3 regions of the Enterococcus sp. AZ196 genome follow, and region 3 is predicted to be linked to each of the others. Evidence: riboswitches for the same ligand, from Rfam matches in the RefSeq annotation. Region 3 holds a riboswitch; each other region holds the start of a gene.
What was found. A riboswitch is a leader RNA that binds a small molecule or an ion and turns the genes downstream of it on or off. The one in region 3 is predicted to bind magnesium.

Region 1 (7,863 bases), 790 kb from region 3:
GTAACGATCATCGGCAGCATTTCCGGCGTTAATCCCACAGCGACAGATAAACCGAATAGGAAAGCCTCCATCCAATCTCCTTTGGTAAATCCGTTGATCACGATAACAGTCGGTGCCATCAATGCCATAAATTTGATAAATAAAAACGATGTTTTGCGAATCCCTAATTCAAAGCTTGTTTGAACCGGAGTATCAGATAAAGATTTCGCAACATCACCAAACAAGGTATTCCCCCCAACGGCAACTACGACCCCTTCAGCACTACCGCTGATTACATTGCTTCCCATAAACACTAAATTATCATAACTTGTCTCAGATTCTTTCTTTCCATTCAACTTGTCAGCACTTTTCTCAACTGGATAGCTCTCGCCTGTCAGGGCTGACTGTGAAATAAATAGATCTTTTGCAGAAATCAAACGAATATCAGCTGGAATCATATCTCCAGCAGAAAGTTTAACGACATCTCCACAAACAATTTCTTCCATAGGGATTTCCTTATACTGATTATCTCTGCGTACCGTTGCCGTTACCTTTACGAGTGATTTTAATTTTTCAGCCGCTTTGTTTGAACGTACTGACTGAACCAATGTCATTGTACCGCTGACGAATACCATGACTAATATTATCCCGCTGCCGAAGAAGTCTTTTTCCCCTGGCTCGGGCAAGATTCCTTCTGTGATAAAAGAAATGATTCCTAATCCTATTAGCACCAAAGTAAATGGTGTGATAAATGCTTTTAAAGCTTCTACAAAAAAAGGCGTGGATTTTTTGTATGGTATTTTGTTCTCTCCAAATGTTTCTTTAGCTTCTGCGACTTGCTCCGTTGTTAGTCCAAGCGCTGATGTTTTAAAGGTTTCATAAATACCGTTTGCTGTCTGTTTAGCAAATAGATTGTAATTTGTCTTTGTTACTTTCGTTTGCTTCATGTTCTTCTCCTTCTTCCCGAAAAAAATCTGCCATAATCCTATTCCAATAAATAGGTATAGAATGATATCTTTTATTGTATTCATGGCTTTCTCCCTTATTAAACGGGTTTATGAAGAAAATTGGGCGTTAAAAACAAATAGATAATAGTATCTTCTTGCTTCTTTTTTTCTGACATAAACCCGTGATTATTGAACTACTGTCATCCATTTGTTCTCATCTCCCTTTCTTTAATTTTCTCTAGTGGTGATCGGATATCTTTTTTGTAAATACGCATGATTAATTGACCTTCCTGATAGTCATCTGATATTGACCGATAGTGCAGCTTTTCATAAAATCTCCAGGCCTGCTGTCTTCCTGTAAGAAATACAAAACAAAAACCAAAATTTCTTGCGACCTGTTCTGCGTAAATAAGTAAATTCTTACCTAATCCTGCTCCTTGATAACGAGAATCTATTGCTACTTGTTTGATCTGCACACATTTTGCAGATATCGGATGCAACAATAAGGTTCCTACTACATGAGCCTCCTGCTTAATAATCAAATGAATATCCTTTCTCTCTTCTTGCGGTGCCTTCAATAAAAATGCCTTTCCAGAACTTGCCTTCAACTCCTTATTTCTTAAGGTTAACGCCTCACAATACAATGAGCTGTTCCACTTGGTTAAGGTGAACACTGTTTTACCATAATAAACTCCTCCCTTTTTTATGTTTTGAAAATAGCAATGATCGTTACGCAAAAAAAAGACTTTTCGCTCAAAAACTCAGCGAAAAGCCTTACCAAAAATTCATCCTAAAGAGACAAAGTCATATAGTCGATCTAATCGTTGAGTTTTGGCACTATACAACGTAAAGACAAACATCTTAGCTACCTTAAGAAAAGCCTTGTATTCGACAGTTCCTGTTCTACCCATTGGCGTCTCTCGACATTTTTGGGCAGTAGCCTATGTTTGTATAGGAGCCTCACCTAACAAATCATATTTTATTTTCGAACACAATATAACAAGTTATCAAGCTTCTGTCAAACAGTTTTTTTTAGTATCCTTCCCGTTTGTTTATCAATCATTAAAAACACACCTAAATAGACCTTGGTATATCAGTCTTTTTCATTATAAAAAATAATTATCGAATTTTGAAATTTTTTATTGAAATAAATAGAAAAATATACAATAACACTTCTTTTTTTATGAAGAAATAGAAAAAGTAGAGCCGCGGCGACCGCGACCCTACTTACTCGTAATTTGTCTTTTTTATTAACCAAGTCGAATCTTTTTGATGATTTCTTCGGCTGTTGCAAGGTTCATCCGTTCAGCATTTCTTAATTGTCTAGAAACCTGTGGGATTTCACTAGTGGTCGCACCTGCTGTAATTGCCAATGACCGACTTTGCATCGCCATGTGACCTTTTTGAATCCCATCTGTCACTAAAGCACGAACTGCAGCAAAATTTTGCGCTAACCCAACAGCTACGATAATTTCAGCCAATTCAGCCGCTGATGAGACCTCTAATAACTTCACGCTTAGCTGTGCCTTTGGTAAGACTTTTGTTGCGCCTCCAACAATGCCGACTTTCATTGGCAAAGTCAGCTTTCCAATGAGTTTCTCTCCTTGGATGCTCCACTGTGTCATACCTTCATACCGTCCATTTCGAGCAGCATAAGCATGACAAGCAGCTGCTACCGCACGCGTGTCATTTCCTGTCGCTAAAACAACCGCATCAATTCCATTCATAATCCCTTTATTATGAGTAGCTGCCCGATAAGGATCAATCTTACTGTAATCACTAGCCGCTACGATTTTTTCAGCCAGTTCTTGCGAGAGTTCCTCGACAGAGAGCTCACAGCTTGCCTCAACCAAAGATTGTGTCGCATAGTTACTTAAGATACTAAATAAAATATCCGCATCTGGAATTAATTCTTTTACTTCTTGTGCAACAGCTTCCAACATCGTATTCAAGATATTGGCACCCATCGCATCTTTAGTGTCTACTTCTAAATCGATAGAAAGATAGCCCTCTTCGAAAGTACGAATGTCGAGTGACTGCATTCCGCCACCCCGCTGATAGATCGAAGGATAGCTTTTCTCAGCCGCGGTAAAAAGAGCCTGCTCATGTTCAATAAGAACCTTTTTTACTACTTCAAAATCTGTGACATTTCTCAAAACGATTTGACCTATCATATTTTGATTGATCACATGTGTGTGTATTCCACCAGACTTCGCGATAATTTTTGCTGCATTACTAGCGGCGGCAATTACTGAAGGCTCTTCTGTAACCATTGGAATAGTCTTTTCTTTTCCGTTAATAATGAAATTCTGTGCCACGCCAAGAGGAATTGCACACTCACTAATTTGATTTTCAATCAAATTATCCGCAATTTTTTCCGATAATACAGTCTCGGTTTGCAATTGAGCCGCTTCTTTAGCTGACAGTTTTTTTTCTTTGACCAGCTTAGCTAGACGTTCAGCTTGGGTCATTTGATAGAACTTTTTTTTTGCGGTCTCTTGATCCTCCGCTTTCGTTATCATCAAGGCTAGTCCCAATCCGCCTCCGATACAAAGACTTGCGACTCCTCGCTGCTTATCTTCTTGGAACAGCTCCGAAATAAGCGTTGCTACTATACGAGTTCCGCTGGCGCCAATAGGGTGTCCCAATGCGATTGCACCGCCATAAGTATTGACCTTTTCATCTGGCAGCTTCAATTCCTTTTGAACAGCTACAGACGCCGCTGCAAAAGCTTCATTGATCTGAAAAACATCGACCTCATCGATTGTTCTATTTACCTTATTTAATAATTTATTAATAGCTGACACAGGAGCCATCCCCATAATACTTGGGTCAATCCCAACTTCGCTATAGCCATTAATAACAGCCAGATAGTCTAACCCATTTTCAATGGCATACGATTTCGCTGCCAAAACCACCGCCGCTGCCCCATCATTTAGCGGTGAAGCATTAGCCGCTGTTACCACACCATCTTCTTTAAAGGCTGGTTTAAGTGATCCGATTTTTTCTAGGGTTGAGTCAAAACGAATGCCTTCATCTTCCCATAAAGTACTACCATCTTTTAAAGCAACAGGTATAATCTCTGATTCAAACTTACCTTCTTTGCTAGCTTTTGCTGCTTTCATTTGTGAGTCATAGGCATATTGATCCTGCATCTCGCGAGTAATTTGATATTCTTGAGCGACTTTTTCTGCCGTCAGTCCCATATGCTTCCCGCTGAAAGCATCAGTCAAGCCATCATAAATCATACTTGATTTTGGCTCCTGCCATTCTTGTGCAGCATAGTCGAAATGAGTGACTTTTGGTGCTTGAGACATATTTTCTGTTCCACCTGCAACAACGACCTGAGCCTCACCTAATAAAATCTGCTGCATGGCAAAGATGATTGATTTCATTCCTGAACCGCAGACTTCATTGATAGTTGTTGCTGGTACATTAAAGGGAACGCCAGCTTTTACTGCTGACTGACGTGCCACATTTTGACCATTTCCTGCCTGTAAAACATTTCCCATAAATACTTGTTCAACTTGATCTGATGCAAGCTCTGCACGTTTGATCGCTTCTTTTACAGCGATAGCACCGAGCTCGACTGCTGAAACGGTTGCTAACTTGCCTTTATATCTGCCAATTGGTGTTCGTACAGCGCTTAAAATAACTACTTCTTCCAAGAGTGCACCTCCAATGCTTTCATTAAAAATCAGAGGTAAGTATAGCACAGATAGTTTTATAATTTCTTAAGATTCAAACTTAACTAATTATGACCTTTCTGTGATATATTTACCTTTGGAAGAAAAGGATGTCTGCTCTGCTTATTACTTTAGTAATTTAGTGGAAGGATATACGTGGTGAGATCTTTTCTATGAAAAGTCATTTTACCAATAAGAAATAGGAGGAGCAATATGAAGATAGGGATTGATAAAATCAGTTTCCACGTACCAAGTTATTATCTTGATATGACGGACTTAGCTAATGCACGTGAGACTGACCCCAACAAATTTCACATTGGTCTTGGACAAGATCAGATGGCAATTATTCCTGAGACACAAGACATCGTTACTTTAGGAGCAAGTGCTGCTGCAAAAATTCTTACAGATGAAGACAAAAAGGAAATTGACATGGTAATCGTCGGAACCGAGTCGAGTACCGACTTCTCAAAATCTGCCTCAGTAATTATTCATGGACTGTTAGATATTCAACCTTTTGCTCGTTCATTTGAAATAAAACATGCGTGCTACGGCGGAACAGCCGCTTTGCAACAAGCCAATGACTATGTTACGTTACATCCAGACCGCAAAGTCTTAGTAATCACGGCGGATATCGCAAAATATGGTCTGAATACTGGCGGGGAACCAACACAAGGGTGCGGCGCTGTCGCTATGCTAGTGACGAAGGACCCGCATCTATTGTCTTTTAACAACGACAGTGTTTTCTATTCAGAAGATGTTTACGATTTCTGGCGTCCCGCTGGCCATGACTACCCATTAGTCGATGGTCACATGTCGAATCAAGTCTACATTGATTCATTCACCCGTATCTGGGAACAAAATAAAAAAATTAATAAAACTGACAGTACTGATTATGCTGCTTTAACATTCCATCTGCCTTATACAAAAATGGGACGCAAGGCTTTGCGTGCAATCTTCCCAGAGATGCCAGAGACCGAACAGCAGCGTCTGGAAGCTCGTTATGATGAAGCTGTTGTTTATAGCCGACAAGTTGGCAATCTGTATACCGGTTCTTTATACCTTGGATTAATGTCCCTACTAGATAATGGTAATTTAGCTGCCGGAGATCGCATTGGCTTATTCAGCTACGGCTCCGGAGCCGTCAGTGAGTTCTTCTCTATGAGCTTAATGGAGGATTATAAAAAGTATTTGACTGTCGAAGCTGATCAGGCATTACTTGCTGGACGCAAACAATTAACAATTAAAGAATACGAAAAAGTGTTTAACACCAAACTCCCTACTGATGGAGAAACATATACTTTTTCAGACAAATCAAAGTATGCAATCAATAAAATCAGTGGTGATATCCGTTATTACAATAAATAAACATCGAAAAAGCCAGCTTAATAGCTGGCTTTTTTAGGCAAAAAAAAATAATCTAGCAGGTCTAATGGCTAAGTGTTTTTGCTTCATTCCAGATTTCTGGAATATTTACACCCTTTTCTAGGTCTTAAACGTCTTGATGATCGGATTCCGTTTAAGCCTCACCATTAAGTGGAGAAATGGTTCTACTGTCTACATTTCTCTTCCCCGCTAGATTAGAACTACTTGGTAAGGAGACTTCAAATCCCTACTTCCTTTCTGCCTTTTTGGCATTCTCTTTGAAATGAACACTACCTCCGTTCATTTCTGTTGTACGATTAAACAACTTTAGGGACCTACCCCTTACACCTATATTTATACCACATTTCAAGATTTTTTGCAACCGTTTACATTCTCTCAATCCTTCCCTTTTCGTGTTATAATTCTAAAGATAGATTGAATTGTTAAAAAACGATTATTAAACTGGGAGGACTTAAATCATGAATATTTTATATATATCAATTTCTGGAAACACGAAAGCCTTTGTCAAACGTTTAGAGGCTTATGCAGAGGAGCAGCATAGATTAAACTCAGAAAATCCTTTGATTACAGCTAAAGAAATTTCAGAAAATAGCCCTTTTAAAGTAGAAGCTGATCCTTTTTTTACCTTCGTCCCTACTTATTTAGAAGGTGGTAACGGTCTGGACAATGGTGATACAGAAATCTTGACTGAAGTCATGCGTGAGTACTTAGAATATGAGGAAAATTATAAAACGTGTTTAGGTGTTGTAGGCAGCGGTAATAAAAATTTCAACTATCAATATTGCTTAACAGCAAAACAGTATAGCGAAGCATTCGGTTTCCCTTTCTTAGCAGATTATGAGTTGAGAGGTACTGCAGCTGACTGTCAGCGCGTCTATGAAATTTTAAAAGAGAAAGCAGCAAATTAATCATTTGCTAATTATTCTATTGACTTTTTCTCATGTTAAGGGCATTCTTTTAAAATAGGAAATTTTAGAGAGAGGCGTGTTGCAGGTGAGAAAAGTAGCGATTATTGGTGTAGGCCATGTAGGAAGCACAACAGCATACACTTTAATTTCAAAGAATGTTGTGGATGAACTAGTACTTTTTGATTCAAATGAAAATATCCTAAAAGCAGAACTGAACGATCTTATGGATGGGCAAATGGAACAGAATCATCAAGTCCGCTTAATCGGAGCTGATTTAGCAGAACTAAAAGATACGGATGTGATTATTTTTTCTGCGGGTGATATTTCTATTTTTGAAGGAAATCCCGATCGTTTTGCTGAGTTAAATTTAACGAAAACGATTGTTGAAGAATGGGCCCCAAAAATCAAAGCCTCTGGTTTTGATGGCATTATTTTGAATATTACTAATCCTTGTGATGTAATTACTCAATATTTGCAAGAGTTAACTGGTATACCACGTGAACGTGTTTTTGGAACAGGAACATCGTTAGATACTGGCCGCATGAAACATGCTGTTAGCCGAAACTTAAATGTTCATCCTTCAGCTATAGATGGATATGTAATTGGTGAACACGGTGAGAGTCAATTTGTTGCATGGTCTAGCGTTCGCATAGGGGGCGTACCTATCACTGAAACTTTATCAGAAGAAAATCTTACCGCTTTAGATGCGGCTGCACGCGATGGCGGCTGGGTAACATTTAGAGGCAAGGGGTATACTTCTTACGGTATCGCCATTCAAGCTGCACGCATCGCTGAGGCCATTTTAAATAATAATCATCTTGTCGTACCTGTGAGTCATTTCCACTCTGTTGAGGGCTGCTACGCAGGTTCTCCTGCCAAAGTTTCACAGCAAGGCATTACTGGAAGATTTACACTCACGCTTTCAGATGCAGAACAGGAAAAATGGCAGCATACTATCCA
Region 2 (7,863 bases), on a different contig from region 3:
GGCGCGTATCGTAATAGATGCGCCGTTTTGATCCTGCTGACTACCCCCATCGCCAGCAGTGAAAGCAGGCAGAAAATAATCTGCCTGACTACTACCTTTTTCACCTCTGCTCCGTCTAAATCAGCGGCCATCGCCTGCACACCAACGCTGATCAAATAGAATAAAAAGATCGGCAAAAACAAAGAGTAATTAAATTCGTTGCTCAAACGTTTCATCATTTGTTCGGACCTCCGAAGAAAATTTTAGACAAATACCTAGAGCCGCTGAGAGGATCAGATAGCTGGTTCCTCCATAACTGATAAATGGCAGCGGCACGCCTGTCATGGGAATCAGTCCTAAAATACTGGCAATATTAATACTTGTTTGAATCAGTAATAGTGTTCCAACACCAAAATAAATCAAGCTGATCTGCTGGCTCGTTTCCTTTGCTGCTAGTACAAATAAACGAAGAGCGATCAAAAAAAGCAGCGCTAATACAATTAAGCCGACCACCACACCTAGTTCTTCGACTAAAATCGAATAGACAAAATCCGTTTCTGCAACTGGCAGGTAGCCTTTTTTCGTAATACTGTTCCCTAAACCTCGGCCAAAGAAACCGCCGTTATAAAGAGCATAATAAGAATTGCTCATTTGAAAGCCTTTTCCGTAGGGGTCGAGAAAAGGATCTCTCACTAGCCGAACGCGATCATAGGTATGGGCAAATAATTCCGGCAAAAGATGATGACTGCCCAGCAAAAGAATGACTCCTCCTATCAGTGCAATCCCTGCGATAAGCGTCAAAAAAATGATAAGTGAAAGCTGATAAGGCAATTGAGCAGTCGTGATGATCACTAAAGCAATCCCCCAAATAATAATCGCACCTGTCACTTTTGGCTGAAGCAGGATCAACAAACCGCTGAGTAAAACCAGTCCGCTGGGAACCAGTAGTTCGCGCCTCGTTCGTTTCACTCGGAAAAAATAGGCCAAATAAAGAATCAACGCGACATTCGTTACTTCAGAAGGCTGAAACTGGATGCCCAATAAGGAAACCCATCTTTGTGCGCCATTGATACTGACTCCGCTGATCTTTACCAGCAGCAGACTCACCAATCCTAGCGCCAATAAGCTTTTTGCCAATCCACCCTTCACTAAAACAGCGCATTTCACATGATAAATAATTGCAATCAGCAGCCAGCTCAGACCCATGAAAATGGCCTGTTTACTAAATAGCGTTAGCGGATTTTCTCCTTCGGCCATCAACCGATAAGAACTAGCGCTGAAAACAATTAAAAGACCGATTAGACTTGCTCCCAAATAAGGCAGCAGCAACAGCCAATCGATCTTTTTTCTTTTCATCATATCTCTCTCCCCTTCATCAAGTAATTGTTTGAGACGAGAGAGTCCACAGCAAATAACCTAAAAAAGAGACACCAATCGTTAGCAAAAAAACTAACAAGTTGGGTGTCTCACACAATCAATCTCATCGTCTGAGTTTTAGCACTAAACAACGTAAAGAATTACTCTTAGCTATTTTATGAAAAGCCTTAATCCGACAATTCCTATTTTACACATTGGCGTCTTTCGACGTTTCTGCGCAATAGCCTATGTTTGTTTAGGAGCCTCACCTAACAAGTTTACTTATATTTATTTTCACAAAGAATACTACGTTTTTTGTCAGCAAATAGCAAAAATTTCTATAGAAAACCCAAATTTCTTTAACTTTGCTTATGAAATCCTTTACTAAAAATTTACTAGGAATAACAAACCTTTTATGATATTTACATTAAGTAAAAAAATAGTATTTACTTTTTTACTATTCATTTCTGCTAAATTCTTTGCTTAGATAATTTTTTCGGAAAATACTAGGCCTTTTTCGTCAATAAAATGAATTGTTCAAATAACGAAAATCATCGCATAAAACTTGAACAGTTTATTTATAAAAATTGCTTTATTATTTATTCATTACTAATTACTTACAAAGGAGTTATATTTGTGAAAAAGGCTTTATATTTATCCGCAATCAGTTCTATCATTTTGGGCTCTGTTGTCGGTATTCCTCTCAAAGGGAGTGCTGAAACAAATACATATGACAGCGATTCAACTATTTCAACCAGCTCTGAACCCATTCCCTCTGCTAGTTCAGTAAACAGTATCCATTCAACATCAAGTGAAGCGGAAGCAGCCCCGTCAACCAGCACGTCGGCTTCAAGTGAAAGTACAACGGTTATTCCGTCAGCTGAAACAAGTTCAACAACGAACACAGTCGAAGCACGCGCTGCCAGCTTAGACACTTGGATGCCTGATCCAGTCCTGCAGCAAATCGTCGCAAAAGCTATTGGGAAAACAAAAGATACATTGACCCAAGAAGATATGCCGAAGCTGACCAGCCTCTTCATCCAAAATACCGACACTGCCTTAGCTAGCTTAAAAGGGTTAGAGCTGGCAGGTAATTTGGAATATTTCTACATGAATTCCAATAATCAAATCAGTGATTTTTCCGTGTTAGCCAGCTTGCCAAAATTGAAGCAGGTCTACCTGATGGGAACAAATGTCACCGATCAAAATGTTCCAATTTTCGGGCCGGTACTTACTCAATTAAATCTTTCTGGGAGCAGCGTGACCAATAACGTTTATGACAAAATCACTAAAATGACGAATTTGGAATCCTTAACCTTCGAATCCAATATGAACATTACCACTATTGAGCCTGTAATTGCTTTGACAAAACTAAAGGAATTGCGTGTCCAATTTTGCGGTATCACTGATTTTAAACCGATCAATCAAATGCCTGCACTGACACAGCTGGCTGCATACGGTCAGAATACTGGCCGAGGCGATGCTGCAACGCCGATCAATGCTGATCAATTGAATTACGATGCAGACAAACAGACGATCTACATTCCGTTTTCAATCATGCCAAACCGCATGACGAACTTCGATGGCTATGTACCGCCGTTCACTACTTCAAATAGTGCTAGTCAAACATATTTTGATTTCAATGGTGGACAGCTGGACAGCAGCCGCTTAGCTATAACAGACGAAGGGGTTACTGTTTCCGGTGTTACACAAGAAGAGTTTGATCAATTACAAACGTTTAAGTACAATGCCCGTTTGAATAATCCTGCTGGAACATACAATCAACCGGAAAGATTTACTTTTTACGCTATCTCAGCTGGAACCTATTTGCACCAATTCACTGTTCAACACACCACTCTTTCACCGGGGCTGATAATTAAATATGTAGATGAAAGCGGCGATCGAATTCGTGAAAATCAAACGATTACAGGAAATGTTGGAGAGTCTTATGATACGACCACGGAAAACTATCAGTTGACGATTCCTGGCTACTCCCTGGATCAAGATCAATTGCCTTCCAATGCAACTGGCGAATTAACTGCTGATCCACAAACGGTCACTTACGTTTATAAACGAAATTCAGCTATTTTAAATGCGCATGATTCCACGATTTACGTTGGCGATGCGTGGAAATTCGAGGACAACTTCGACGGCGGAACCGATCCTTATGGGCAGCCGATCACGATCAATGATGTTCAAACCGAAGGAAGCGTTGATAATACCAAAGTCGGGAAATATAAAATCACTTATACGTATAACCGTGTTCCTAATAGAAGCTGGACAGGCGATCATGCTGAAGCGACCGCTACAGTCACCGTGATCGATCCTGAAAAAGAAGCAAAACCTGTAACAATCAAGTACCTTGATCCAAAGGGCAAAGAAATTCATGCAAAAAAAGTCTTAACTGGTAAAATCGGAGCTGCTTTTGATGTGTCGGGCAAGGAATATCAGCCAACAATCAAAAACTATACCTTAGATAAAAAACAGCTTCCTAAAAATGCTAAAGGAAGCTTTAGCGATCAAGCACAAACGGTTATCTATGTCTATCAGCCTGTAATGACACCAGCGACTGAGACAAGCGAGCCTTCGGGAACTACTTCGTCCAGCGTTGATACAACAGCTACAACGACAACGGACACGCATTCAACAGGTGGAATTACTGATTCGAGCAAAGGCACTGTCAAACCGGCAGGCGGCTCTATCAACACCAAGCGACAAACGACCGCTACAAAAAATGCGGCCGCAAAATTACCGAAAACCGGCGAAGCGATTACTCCAAAGTATCTGATCGCTGGCACCAGCATGCTGCTTCTGGCAGCGGCTCTGCTTGTTTTCAGTCGCAAAAGAATAAAATAAAAGAACAGCCTGGCTAAAAAAATTTAGCCAGGCTGTTCTTTTATAGATTTGCTTCCAACCATTTCTGATAGAAAGCTAATTGTTCAGCCGTATGGAAGAAATGCTCTCCCTGCTCAAAGACAGTTAATAAGCTTTGAGCAGCCTCCGAAAATGTTTCAATGGTCGCTCTTGATGTCAAGTTGTCTTTTCCGCCATACAAAATATTTGTCGGGATATCCCATTTGATTGGATGCTCAACAACATAGGAATAATAATCCCATTCTACTGTTTTTACGGGCGTTTCAATCCGCTTTTCCCGCTTCAGATCAGCTGGAGTCCGTTGCGACCAAAGCAGCATATTTTCGATCAACTCCTGCATATCGACGATCGGCGACAAAAAGAACCCTTGATCGATCTTCCTATTTTGACACACTAGCATTCCAAAATACGCCCCCATGCTGCAGCCAAATAACGAAATACTTTCTGCCTGTTTTTCTAATTCAAAAAGGAGATGCTGCGCGTCTGCAACAACATTTTGCGGAGTCAGCTCATAGTCCTCTTCTTTGCGTTCCCCATGCTCCGGTAAATCAAAGCTCCAAACCTGATACCCCTTCTTCGTTGCCGTTTCCGCTAAAAGCCGAATCACGGTATCCTCTTTATGAGATTGATCTCCATGAAAAGCTAAAAGTATTTTTTTACTCGGTTCTCCCCAACGTATGACAGGAATCCCCTGAATCTTCCTCTGTTCTATTTTCATTTATTCCTCCACAATCTCCAATCCTAACCCAGCCGCGATAATCAGCGCTTGGTATGAATCGACCTTTAATCCCTTCAGCTGCTCCATTGAAAAGGCAATTTTGCCAAATTGATTGCTGGTAAAATCTAAACCAGACAATTTCGTACGCATCCAATTACTATTGTCCAAATCATTATTCAGCAAAAATAGATGCTTCCAGGTGACCTCAAAAAATTCGCTGTCGGTCATTTTACAATTTTCAAAAGCCACATTTTTCAAGTTGGTGGCGCTGAAGGAGCCAAAACTAATAAGACAATCCTTGAATTGACAATCCCGCAAATAGCTTTCCGCAAAATTACAGCCTGTCAGCTTGCAATTTTCTAAAACCACTTGATGGAAGCTGCCGCCGATCCATTCAAGATTGGAAAAATCACAATTTTTAATGACCACATTGCTGGCTTCAAAGCGGATCAGCTTCGTACGCTGCATCGTCACTTTTTCTAAAATCGATCGCCGCAGCACGAGATTTTCACAGTTCAAGTAGCTATAGTCAAACTCGACACCGTGAACCTCTTCAATCACAGCTTCGTCCTCTAAGTAAAAATTTTCAGTAAAACTCTTTGGTAAAATCGGTGATGCTGGATAATTTTTCTTCATCGCTCTACTCCTGCTCATCATTCATTTTATGTTCTAAGTTTCCCATAAATCATAAGATTTCTCTAGCCCAAATCTAAAAGAGAGTTTTAAAAGAGCTTTTTATTTTGAAGAATGATAAAATTTATCAACGAGGTGACCTTATGAGCAATAAAATAAAAGAATGGCTTCCGGTAGTCATAATCATAGCATTGATTTTTCTCGCTAGAATGTTTGTTTTTTCTCCAGTAAAAGTCGAAGGCCATTCGATGGACCCTAGCCTTCATGACAAACAGCGGCTGATTACGTCTAAAATATCCAACTTAGACAGACAAGACATCATCACTACTAAAGAGCCGGATAATCAAAGCATTTATGTAGTAAAACGCATCATCGGCTTGCCCGGTGATCACGTAGAAATGAAGAACAATGTCCTAACAATCAACGGCAAAGAATATGCTGAGACCTATCTCGATGAATTCAAAGAAAAGTTCAAAGAAGATAAGCTTTTCGAGGAGTATTCCTACAGCAAAGCGTTTCAAGAGCAGGCAGCCAACGCGACTAGTTTTACCGATGATTTCGATGTGGTCGTCCCTAAAAATCAATATTTCGTTTTAGGTGATAACCGATTGATCTCTAAAGACAGCCGGATCTTCGGCTTCGTTGACAAATCCTTGATCCAAGGAAAAGTGATTCTGCGTTTCTGGCCATTAAATGAGCTGAAGCTATTTTAAGCGTGCCGCAAAAGTAATAATTAGAAGGTCTTTTTGAAAAATACTTTACAAATTTAAAGTCAAACGCTCCTATTGCTTTCGATTACGAAAGTATAGGAGCGTTTGACTTTCATTTATGCTTTTAATAAAATTTGGAGTTGGGCTCATCGTTTCCTTCATCTACAGGAAGCTCTTAAACAATTATTCGAGCGGCTTAGTAATTTTTTCTGTCAGGATTTTCTTAGGGCCTAATAAGGTAACGTGGTGGATCTGTTCGATTGTTAAATGAAGCATGCCTCGTTCCTCCTCGTTCAAATAAATTTGTTCTTCTTTTTGACCGACGATTTTTCCCACAAGGTCATTCAAATAGTTTCCTTCATTGTCTAAGGTCTCCAGCTGAATAGCAAGCCGCTTATTTTTAAGATACCCTTGCTGCAAAACTTCTCCGATTTCTTCCAAACTCATTTGTTCTTTTCCGGCATTGATGTGATTCCGTTCCACAGCCTCCTTGCCTAAGACCGCCGTATGATCTGATAAGTAAAAACCAATCCACTTCATCATTCCGCGATCCTGGTAGGTTTGCTTAGCTTCCATAAAAAGCTGCTCTGCACTGTCATCATCATAAATCATGGCTAATCCATTCCTTCCATTCCACCAGCATGACCGCCCACCAAGCCGGCTCTCTTAATTGCTGTCGCGCCTTCGTTCAATGAATGCGCTCGAACGATCGAAGTGAAGCTGTAGCGGCTCCGAATTTGGGCAATGACCTCATCAATTTTTTCTTCCTTGATCGTTTGATTCGGATCTTCAAAAAGATTTAGCTGTAAACTGCCAGCCGGACGCAGAGAAGAGACAGTAATGGAAATATTTCGGACTTCAGATTTATCCCAATACTTTTCAAATAATGAAAAAGCAACACGAGTCAGCTCCTTCGCTTGATGCGTCGGCGGAATCTTCAGCTGGTGGTGAAATCCGCCGCGCTTCCCGCTGCCAAAATAGGCATAAGCGATCCCTAGATGCAGCGTACCTCCTAAGACGTCCGCTTTACGCAAACGTTGGGCGACCTGTTCGCAGATTTCCGCTATTACTGTCAAAATATCTCCTTTATGAGCATAATTTTTCGGTAGAACCTGTGAGTTGCCGATTGATTTTTCTTTAGTAGGATACAAATCTTTTTGCGAAAGCACTGACCGGTCGATTCCCCAAGCATGCATGTAATGCTGCATCCCCATCACGCCAAAATGATTTTTCAAAACAAACGGATCAGTGTGGGCTAAATCCCCCATCGTTCTTAATCCCATCATTTGATAGCGGCGTTCCATTCGATTGCCGATACCGCAAAAGTCATTCAAGCGCAGCGGCCAAATTTTTTCTGGAACATCCTGATAGTGCCATTGAGCAATACGCTCTTTATCGTGCTTCGCCTCAATGTCCATCGCAATTTTCGCTAATAGTGGGTTGTCCCCCATCCCAAGGGAGGTATAAATCCCTACCTTTTCAATGATTTCTTTCTGGATCATCCTGCCGACTTCTGCCGAACTATTGCCAAATAACTTCCAGCTATGAGTCAAATCACCAAATTGTTCATCAATACTATATGTATGAATGTCC
Region 3 (7,863 bases):
AAATCTTTGGTTCGTCGATCAAAATTGGTTGGATTGTCGCAGATCGAAATTTGATTCAACGATTGTCTGAAGCTAAACAGATGATGGATTTTTCTATTAGTGTTTTTCCTCAGGTTATTGCCCATACGGCTTTGACTGATCCGCTTTTTGAAGAAAATCAAAAAGAGTTAGTCCTTGCATTGAAACAAAGGGCAGCAGCATTCAATGTTGCTGCACAAACTGTTGCCGAAGATTGGCAGATATCTGAAATTGATGGAGGAATCTATGCTTATTTCACTTGGCGTCATCAAAAATTGACTAGAAAAGACTGGGAAATTTTTCTGAGAGAAAAATTATTGATAGCCCCCGCATTTTTGTTTAGTAATGATACAATGGCAATGAGAGTGAATTATACTCGGTTAACAGAACAAACACGAAAACATTTTTTTGCAAAGCTGCAGGCTATTTCAAAGGAACTAAGGAGGAGCTAGATGGAAGCGTTAGAGGTTATGAAGAAGCATCGAACTTATCGGAATTTTGATGAAAATTATCAGTTATCTGATGGTGAGCTGAAAAAAATTTTGCAAGCTAGTCGGCAAGCGCCGAGTTGGATGAATGGACAAATGTACAGTATTATTGTGATAAAAGATCGTGAGATACGTGAAAAGCTCGTGTCTTTAAATCCTGGAAATCCTCATATGCTGCATAGTTCAGTTTTTCTAGTTTTTGTGGCGGATTTGAGACGAACACAAAAGATTGCCGAACATTATGGTGTAGATTATCCTATCAGCGAAGGGACCGATCCATTGATTACAGCTGTGACAGATGCTGCTTTGGCTTTGGAAAATGCAGTGATTGCAACAGAAGCGTTAGGATTAGGTTCTGTAGTAGTTGGTTCAATTAGAAAGGATATTGTGGAAGTCAGTAAACTTTTGAACCTGCCTGAACAGGTGTTGCCAATTGCTGGATTAAGTATCGGAAAACCTACTGTAGAAATGAGAGTTAAACCACGCTTGCCTGAAATGGCGGTCATTCATTATGACACATATCAAGATTATGATTATCAGTTAATTGCAGATTATGATGATACGATGGAAAAATTTGCAGAAGCTCGTGAAACAAAAATTTGGAGTAAAAAATTCGCGGATTATTTTAGTAATAGACCAAATCAAGAAGTTGATAAATTTCTGAAAATGAATAAATTTTTCAAGTAAATGTTTGACACTGAAAGGTAAGTAACATATAGTATGGATGTAAATAAGAATAATTGTTAGGTGAGGCTCCTATATGGACACAGGCTGCTGCCCAAAAATGTCGAGAGACGCCAATGGGTAGAACAGGGATCATCGTGAAGGTGATTCATAACGTAGCTGACAGATTTTGTCTACGCCCTATAGTGCTAAAGCTCGACGATGGACATGAATGGATTTTCGCGCGTGCTCATTTTCGAGTGCGCGCTTTTTTTCTGGTTTCAGCAAGTAGAAAAATGATTTGTCTGGTGAAAATCAAATTTATTTTTCGCAATCTTTTAGAAATGTTTTCTCAATGAGAGATTAGCTGCTAGTCGTAAAGCCAGCCCAACAGTGACCGCAACAAACCAGTGAGAGGATGTGAGGAAGATGGATCATGAGGATAGTCGACCGAAAAATAAATATAACGGGACGACGATGGTTGTCTTGAATTTTAGGAGGAACAACTATGATGAACAAAAAAAACCTTCTTGCTCGCAAAATCAACAAAGATCAAGAACTAAAAAAATTGGCGATTTTATCTGATCGCGATCTTTTCCTAAATTTGCGAACTTCTTTGCATGGGTTATCGGAAGAGGATGCACAAAGTCGTTTGGAGGAGTATGGTCCGAATGAAGTTTCTGCTCAAAAGCCAACACCTGGAATTCTATTGTTTTTACAAGCATTCAATGATCCATTTGTCTATGTTTTAGCACTTTTAGCAATTGTTTCATTGTTGACAAATGATCTTGAGGCAGCAATTGTAATGACGATCATGATTTTAGCCAGTGTTCTAATTACTTTTATCCAAGAATATCGATCACAAAAAGCCAGTATTGAGTTAAAAGAAATGATTGAAAATACATCAGCGATCACTCGTAATGGAGAAACAAAGGAAATTCCGATGGATGAGGTCGTGCCTGGTGACATTTTGACGTTAGCGACTGGCGATATGATTCCGGCAGATGCGGTTTTGATTTGGACGAAGGACCTTTTTGTCAACCAATCATCGCTAACGGGAGAATCGATGCCTGTCGAAAAGTATCTTGCGAAAGAGGTAAAGCTGACCGAAGATATGACGGCATTGGACTTAACTAACCTCGTATTTATGGGAACGGATGTATTAAGTGGTCAGGGAAAAGCAATTATATTAAAGACAGGACAGCAAACTTTTTTTGGTGATATCGCGAAAAATGCGACATCGAAGCGTGGAAAAACGTCCTTTGATATTGGTTTGGCCAAAGTCAGTAAATTATTGTTAAGAATGGTAATGGTATTGTTTCCACTTGTATTTTTGATTAACGGTTTGACGAAAGGGGATTGGAGTAGCGCCTTTTTCTTTGCTATTGCAGTAGCGGTTGGATTGACCCCTGAAATGCTGCCGATGATCGTGAGTTCTAATTTAGCTAAAGGAGCTTTGACTCTTTCAAAACATAAAGTCATCGTAAAAGAGCTGGCTTCGATCCAGAATTTAGGCAGTATGGATGTTTTGTGTACAGATAAGACCGGGACAATCACGGAGGATCGAGTTGTGTTAGTACAACATCTAGATCCGTTAGGGCACGAAAATGAACAGGTCCTAGATTTGGCTTTCATGAACTCGTCATATCAAACTGGTTGGAAAAATCTGATGGATATTGCCGTAATTAATTATTTCGAAGAACAAGATCGCAGATTACCTTTTCAAACGGTTCAAAAAATTGATGAAATCCCGTTTGATTTTTCTCGGCGTCGTCTGACTGTCGTAATGAAAACCGATGAGCATCAATTGATGATTACAAAAGGGGCCGTCGAAGAGATGGCAGCAATTTGCAAATACGTTGAAATTGATGGAGAAATTTTAGAGCTAACACCAGAAATCCGTCAACAATTGCAAACAGTCAATGAAAAAATGAATCGGCAAGGGATGCGAGTTATTACTGTAGCTGTTCGTCGTGATGCCCATGATGAAGCGATATATTCGACTGAGGATGAAAAAGATATGACATTGATTGGCTTCATGGGATTTCTCGATCCTGCGAAAGCTTCGGCTAAACCAGCGATTAAATCGCTGCAGCAACATGGTGTATCAGTGAAAGTTTTAACGGGTGACAATGCTATTGTCGCTCAAAAGGTTTGCCAAGATGTAGGAATCCCTGCAGACGATTATGTTTTAGGGAATCAAATAGATAGAATGACTGATGACGAGCTGTATCAAACAGCTGAAAAAATCAATTTATTTGCAAAGTTGAATCCTATGCAGAAATCTCGAATCATTGAATCTCTGCAAATCAAAGGACATACGGTAGGTTTCATGGGAGATGGAATCAATGATGCGCCAGCTCTACGCAAAGCAGACGTGGGAATATCAGTAGATACTGCAGCAGATATCACAAAAGATGCCAGTTCGATTATCTTATTGGAAAAAAGCTTGAGCGTTTTGGAGAACGGGGTAATTGAAGGTCGCCGTGTATTTAGTAACATGATGAAATATATCAAAATCACTATCAGCTCCAATTTTGGAAATGTGTTCTCGATTTTGGTTGCTAGTGCCTTTTTGCCATTTCTACCGATGCTGTCGCTTCAGTTGCTTTTACAAAATTTAATCTATGATATCGCCCAGTTGACGATTCCATGGGACAATGTAGACGATGAAGAATTACAAGTACCTACTAAATGGGAAACAAAAGGTCTACTTAAATTTACCGTATGCATCGGACCAATCAGTTCCATTTTTGATATTGTGACGTTCTTAGTAATGTGGTTTGTCTTCGGTGCTAATACTGTTGGAGCACAGAGCCTATTCCAAACGGGCTGGTTTATGATTGGCTTGACGACACAAGCTCTAGTTGTTTTAATGGTTCGAACAAAGAAAGTTCCTTTCTTTCAAAGTAGACCAGCACCACAGGTTTTTATCAGCTTACTGTTAGCCGTAGCAGCAGGTGCTTTAGTCGTTCTGACCCCACTTGCGGAACAATTTGAGTTTGTTCATCTACCAAACACTTATTGGTTCTGGTATGTTGGGATTGTCGTTTCCTATATGTTGGCAACGCAATTAGGGAAAGTGTTATATATAAAAATAGCAAAGGAATGGATCTGAACTATAACAGAATGGCCTGTGTTGCCATTCTGTTTCTTTTTTTGTGAAAAGCCGTAACAATTTTTTAGATTGAACAGTTGCACAACGAATCTTTTTTCTTGATTTTGTCATAAATTAGGCGAAATAATTGAAAGATTGCTAATTTTGAAGATAATTATTCTTCTCAATTTGACTAGTAAAAATCGCTTACAAGGCTTGTGCTGCGAGTGTTTTCACAAGTGAAAAAAGTGAAACGCTTTATTTCGTTCAGAATTGGTGAGCAAGTTTGTTGTCAATTGAATATAAAAATGCTAATTTAGAGAAGAAGGGGCAATAGCAATAATACAGATTGACTTGCTGTTGCACTGATAACAAGACTTAATTAACCTAAGAGAGGAAAGTGTGACACCATGGCAGAAAAAGAGTTAACGATTGATTTTGAAGCCTTACTAAAAGATGTAAACGCGGATTTCCCCGTGTACCAAGCGTTGGATGAGAACGGAAAAATTATAAATGAAAATTTGGTTCCAGACTTATCTGATGAAGAACTTGTGGAGTTGATGACTTCAATGGTTTGGTCACGTGTGTTAGACCAACGTTCAACAGCATTGAACCGTCAAGGTCGTTTAGGATTTTTTGCACCAACTGCTGGACAAGAAGCTAGTCAATTAGCCAGCCATTTTGCATTCGAAAAGGAAGATGTATTATTACCTGGCTATCGTGATGTTCCACAATTGATTAAACATGGCTTACCCTTAGCGGAAGCGTTCTTATGGTCTCGCGGGCACGTTGCTGGAAATAACTATCCTGCTGATTTACAAGCTTTGCCGCCACAAATCATTATCGGAGCTCAATATGTGCAAGCAGCCGGCGTGGCTTTAGGCTTAAAGAAACGTAACAGTAAGAACGTTGTTTTCACATATACAGGTGACGGCGGCTCGTCCCAAGGTGATTTTTATGAAGCAATCAATTTTGCTGGGGCATATCATGCAAACGCTGTATTTTATATTCAGAACAATGGCTTTGCAATTTCAACACCTCGTGAAAAACAATCAGCTGCTAAAACACTAGCGCAAAAATCGGTTGCTGCTGGAATTCCTGGTATCCAAGTAGATGGTATGGATCCACTAGCGGTTTATTATGTATCTAAGAAAGCACGTGAATGGGCAGCAAACGGCAATGGCCCAGTATTGATTGAAACATTAACTTATCGGTATGGTCCACATACATTATCAGGCGATGACCCTACTCGTTATCGTTCTAAAGAAATGGATGATGAATGGACGAAGAAAGATCCATTGGTTCGTTTCCGCAAGTACTTGACAGAAAAAGGTTTATGGTCAGAAGAACAAGAAGAAAAAGTAATCGAAGCAACAAAAGAAGAAATCAAACAAGCAATTACAGATGCTGATCGCGTACCAAAACAAAAGGTTTCTGATTTCTTGAAAAACATGTACGAAGTTCAACCACAAAATATCAAAGAACAAATTGAATTCTATGAAGCGAAGGAGTCGAAATAATCATGGCACAAAAAACAATGATCCAAGCAATTACAGATGCCTTAGCTCTGATGCTTGAAAAAGACAAAGAAGTTTTAGTTTTCGGTGAAGACGTTGGTAAAAACGGCGGGGTTTTCCGTGCGACTGAAGGTCTTCAGGAAAAATTCGGTGAAGATCAGGTGTTCGATACACCGCTAGCTGAATCTGGTATCGCCGGACTTGGCTTTGGTCTTGCTTTACAAGGCTTCCGTCCAGTTCCAGAAATTCAGTTCTTTGGTTTTGTGTTTGAAGCAATGGACGAAATCGTCGGTCAAATGGCTCGTACACGTTACCGCATGGGCGGTACACGTAATTTACCGATCACTGTCCGTGCACCATTTGGTGGCGGTGTTCATACTCCAGAATTACACTCAGATAACTTAGAAGGTTTGATGGCGCAATCACCTGGTTTACGTGTCGTGATTCCTTCAAATCCTTATGATGCAAAAGGTCTGCTGATTGCATCAATCCGCAACAATGATCCAGTCGTTTTCTTAGAACACATGAAGCTTTACCGTTCCTTCCGTGAGGAAGTTCCAGAAGGAATTTATGAAGTACCCTTGGACAAAGCAGCAGTTACTAAAGAAGGGTCTGATGTTTCAATCATCACATATGGAGCAATGGTTCGCGAAGCGATCAAAGCGGCAGACAATTTAGCTAAAGAAAACATCAATGCAGAAATTATTGATTTGCGTACGGTAGCGCCACTGGATGTAGAAACGATCATAAAATCAGTTGAAAAAACAGGCCGTGTCGTTGTTGTTCAGGAAGCGCAAAAACAAGCCGGAGTCGGTGCACAAGTCGTTTCAGAAATTTCTGAACGGGCGGTTCTTTCATTGGAAGCACCAATTGGCCGTGTTTCTGCTCCAGATACGATTTTCCCATTTGGACAAGCGGAAGGTATCTGGTTGCCAAACGCAGCAGATATTGAAGCAAAAGTAAAAGAAATCGTAGAATTTTAATCAGTAAGAAAAAGGAGCGAAAACTAATGGCTTACCAATTTAAATTGCCAGATATCGGTGAAGGCATCGCAGAAGGCGAAATCGTCAAGTGGTTCGTTAAAGTGGGCGATACCATTAATGAAGATGATACATTATTAGAAGTACAAAATGACAAATCAGTGGAAGAAATTCCATCTCCAGTAACAGGAACGATTAAAAAAGTCCTTGTAGACGAAGGAACGGTTGCCAATGTCGGAGATGTTTTGGTAGAAATCGACGCACCAGGACATGAAGACAACGAAGGTGATTCAGGAGTTGCTGCGGAATCGCAGACACCAGCGGCTCCAGCAGCTGAACCAACTGCTGAAAGCGGCAGTTCGAATGCTGGCGGCGTTTTCCAATTCAAATTACCAGATATTGGTGAAGGGATTGCAGAAGGCGAGATCGTTAAATGGTTCGTGAAAGCCGGCGACAAGATTGAAGAAGATGATACGTTACTAGAAGTTCAAAATGATAAATCAGTAGAAGAAATTCCGTCTCCAGTAACCGGGACGATCAAGAAAGTCCTTGTAGACGAAGGAACGGTTGCCAATGTCGGAGATGTTTTAGTAGAAATCGATGCACCGAGTCATAATGATTCCAGCGCTTCTTCTTCAACAGAGTCAGCAGCACCAGCGGAAGCACCAAAAGCTGATGCAAAAGGCAGCTCTTCAGTGGTTGAAGCAAGCAATCCAGACAAACGTGTGTTAGCGATGCCGTCTGTCCGTCAATATGCACGTGAAAAAGATGTGGATATCACACAAGTAACAGCAACAGGTAAAGGTGGACGTATCGTAAAAGAAGATATTGACGCTTTTGTATCTGGCGGTGGTCAAGCAGCACCAGCAGCGAAGACAGAGGAAAAATCAGCGGGCACAGCAGCAACTTCAAGCGCAGCTCCTGCTAAAGCAGAAAAACCAGCTCAACCATTTACTTCTAACATGGGCGAAATGGAAACCCGTGAGAAGCTGACACCAACACGTAAAGCAATCGCTAAAGCGATGGTCAACAGCAAACATACTGCTCCGCATGTAACCTTACATGATGAAGTAGAGGTTTCTAAGCTTTGGGATCACCGT

Region 1: another riboswitch for magnesium. It lies ahead of IGI67_RS06545 (GNAT family N-acetyltransferase); the one in region 3 lies ahead of mgtA (magnesium-translocating P-type ATPase).
Region 2: another riboswitch for magnesium. It lies ahead of IGI67_RS22265 (FtsW/RodA/SpoVE family cell cycle protein); the one in region 3 lies ahead of mgtA (magnesium-translocating P-type ATPase).

The regions. Positions count from the first base shown of each region.
Region 1 is NZ_JBIPAM010000001.1:1,339,612-1,347,474, forward strand. Features, by position in the region: gene mgtA (magnesium-translocating P-type ATPase) at 1-926, opposite strand, end outside; gene IGI67_RS06545 (GNAT family N-acetyltransferase) at 1,127-1,570, opposite strand; M-box (ykoK) riboswitch at 1,736-1,905, opposite strand; gene IGI67_RS06550 (hydroxymethylglutaryl-CoA reductase, degradative) at 2,177-4,594, opposite strand; gene IGI67_RS06555 (hydroxymethylglutaryl-CoA synthase) at 4,826-5,977, shown strand; gene nrdI (class Ib ribonucleoside-diphosphate reductase assembly flavoprotein NrdI) at 6,454-6,903, shown strand; gene IGI67_RS06565 (lactate/malate family dehydrogenase) at 6,989-7,863, shown strand, end outside.
Region 2 is NZ_JBIPAM010000002.1:963,184-971,046, reverse strand. Features, by position in the region: gene IGI67_RS22270 (FtsW/RodA/SpoVE family cell cycle protein) at 1-215, opposite strand, end outside; gene IGI67_RS22265 (FtsW/RodA/SpoVE family cell cycle protein) at 190-1,338, opposite strand; M-box (ykoK) riboswitch at 1,452-1,619, opposite strand; gene IGI67_RS22260 (MucBP domain-containing protein) at 1,972-4,191, shown strand; gene IGI67_RS22255 (alpha/beta hydrolase) at 4,232-4,927, opposite strand; gene IGI67_RS22250 (pentapeptide repeat-containing protein) at 4,928-5,563, opposite strand; gene lepB (signal peptidase I) at 5,704-6,273, shown strand; gene IGI67_RS22240 (hypothetical protein) at 6,454-6,882, opposite strand; gene IGI67_RS22235 (Y-family DNA polymerase) at 6,885-7,863, opposite strand, start outside.
Region 3 is NZ_JBIPAM010000001.1:554,245-562,107, forward strand. Features, by position in the region: gene IGI67_RS02650 (PLP-dependent aminotransferase family protein) at 1-470, shown strand, start outside; gene IGI67_RS02655 (nitroreductase family protein) at 471-1,193, shown strand; M-box (ykoK) riboswitch at 1,239-1,403, shown strand; gene mgtA (magnesium-translocating P-type ATPase) at 1,681-4,287, shown strand; gene pdhA (pyruvate dehydrogenase (acetyl-transferring) E1 component subunit alpha) at 4,677-5,786, shown strand; gene IGI67_RS02670 (alpha-ketoacid dehydrogenase subunit beta) at 5,789-6,766, shown strand; gene IGI67_RS02675 (dihydrolipoyllysine-residue acetyltransferase) at 6,793-7,863, shown strand, end outside.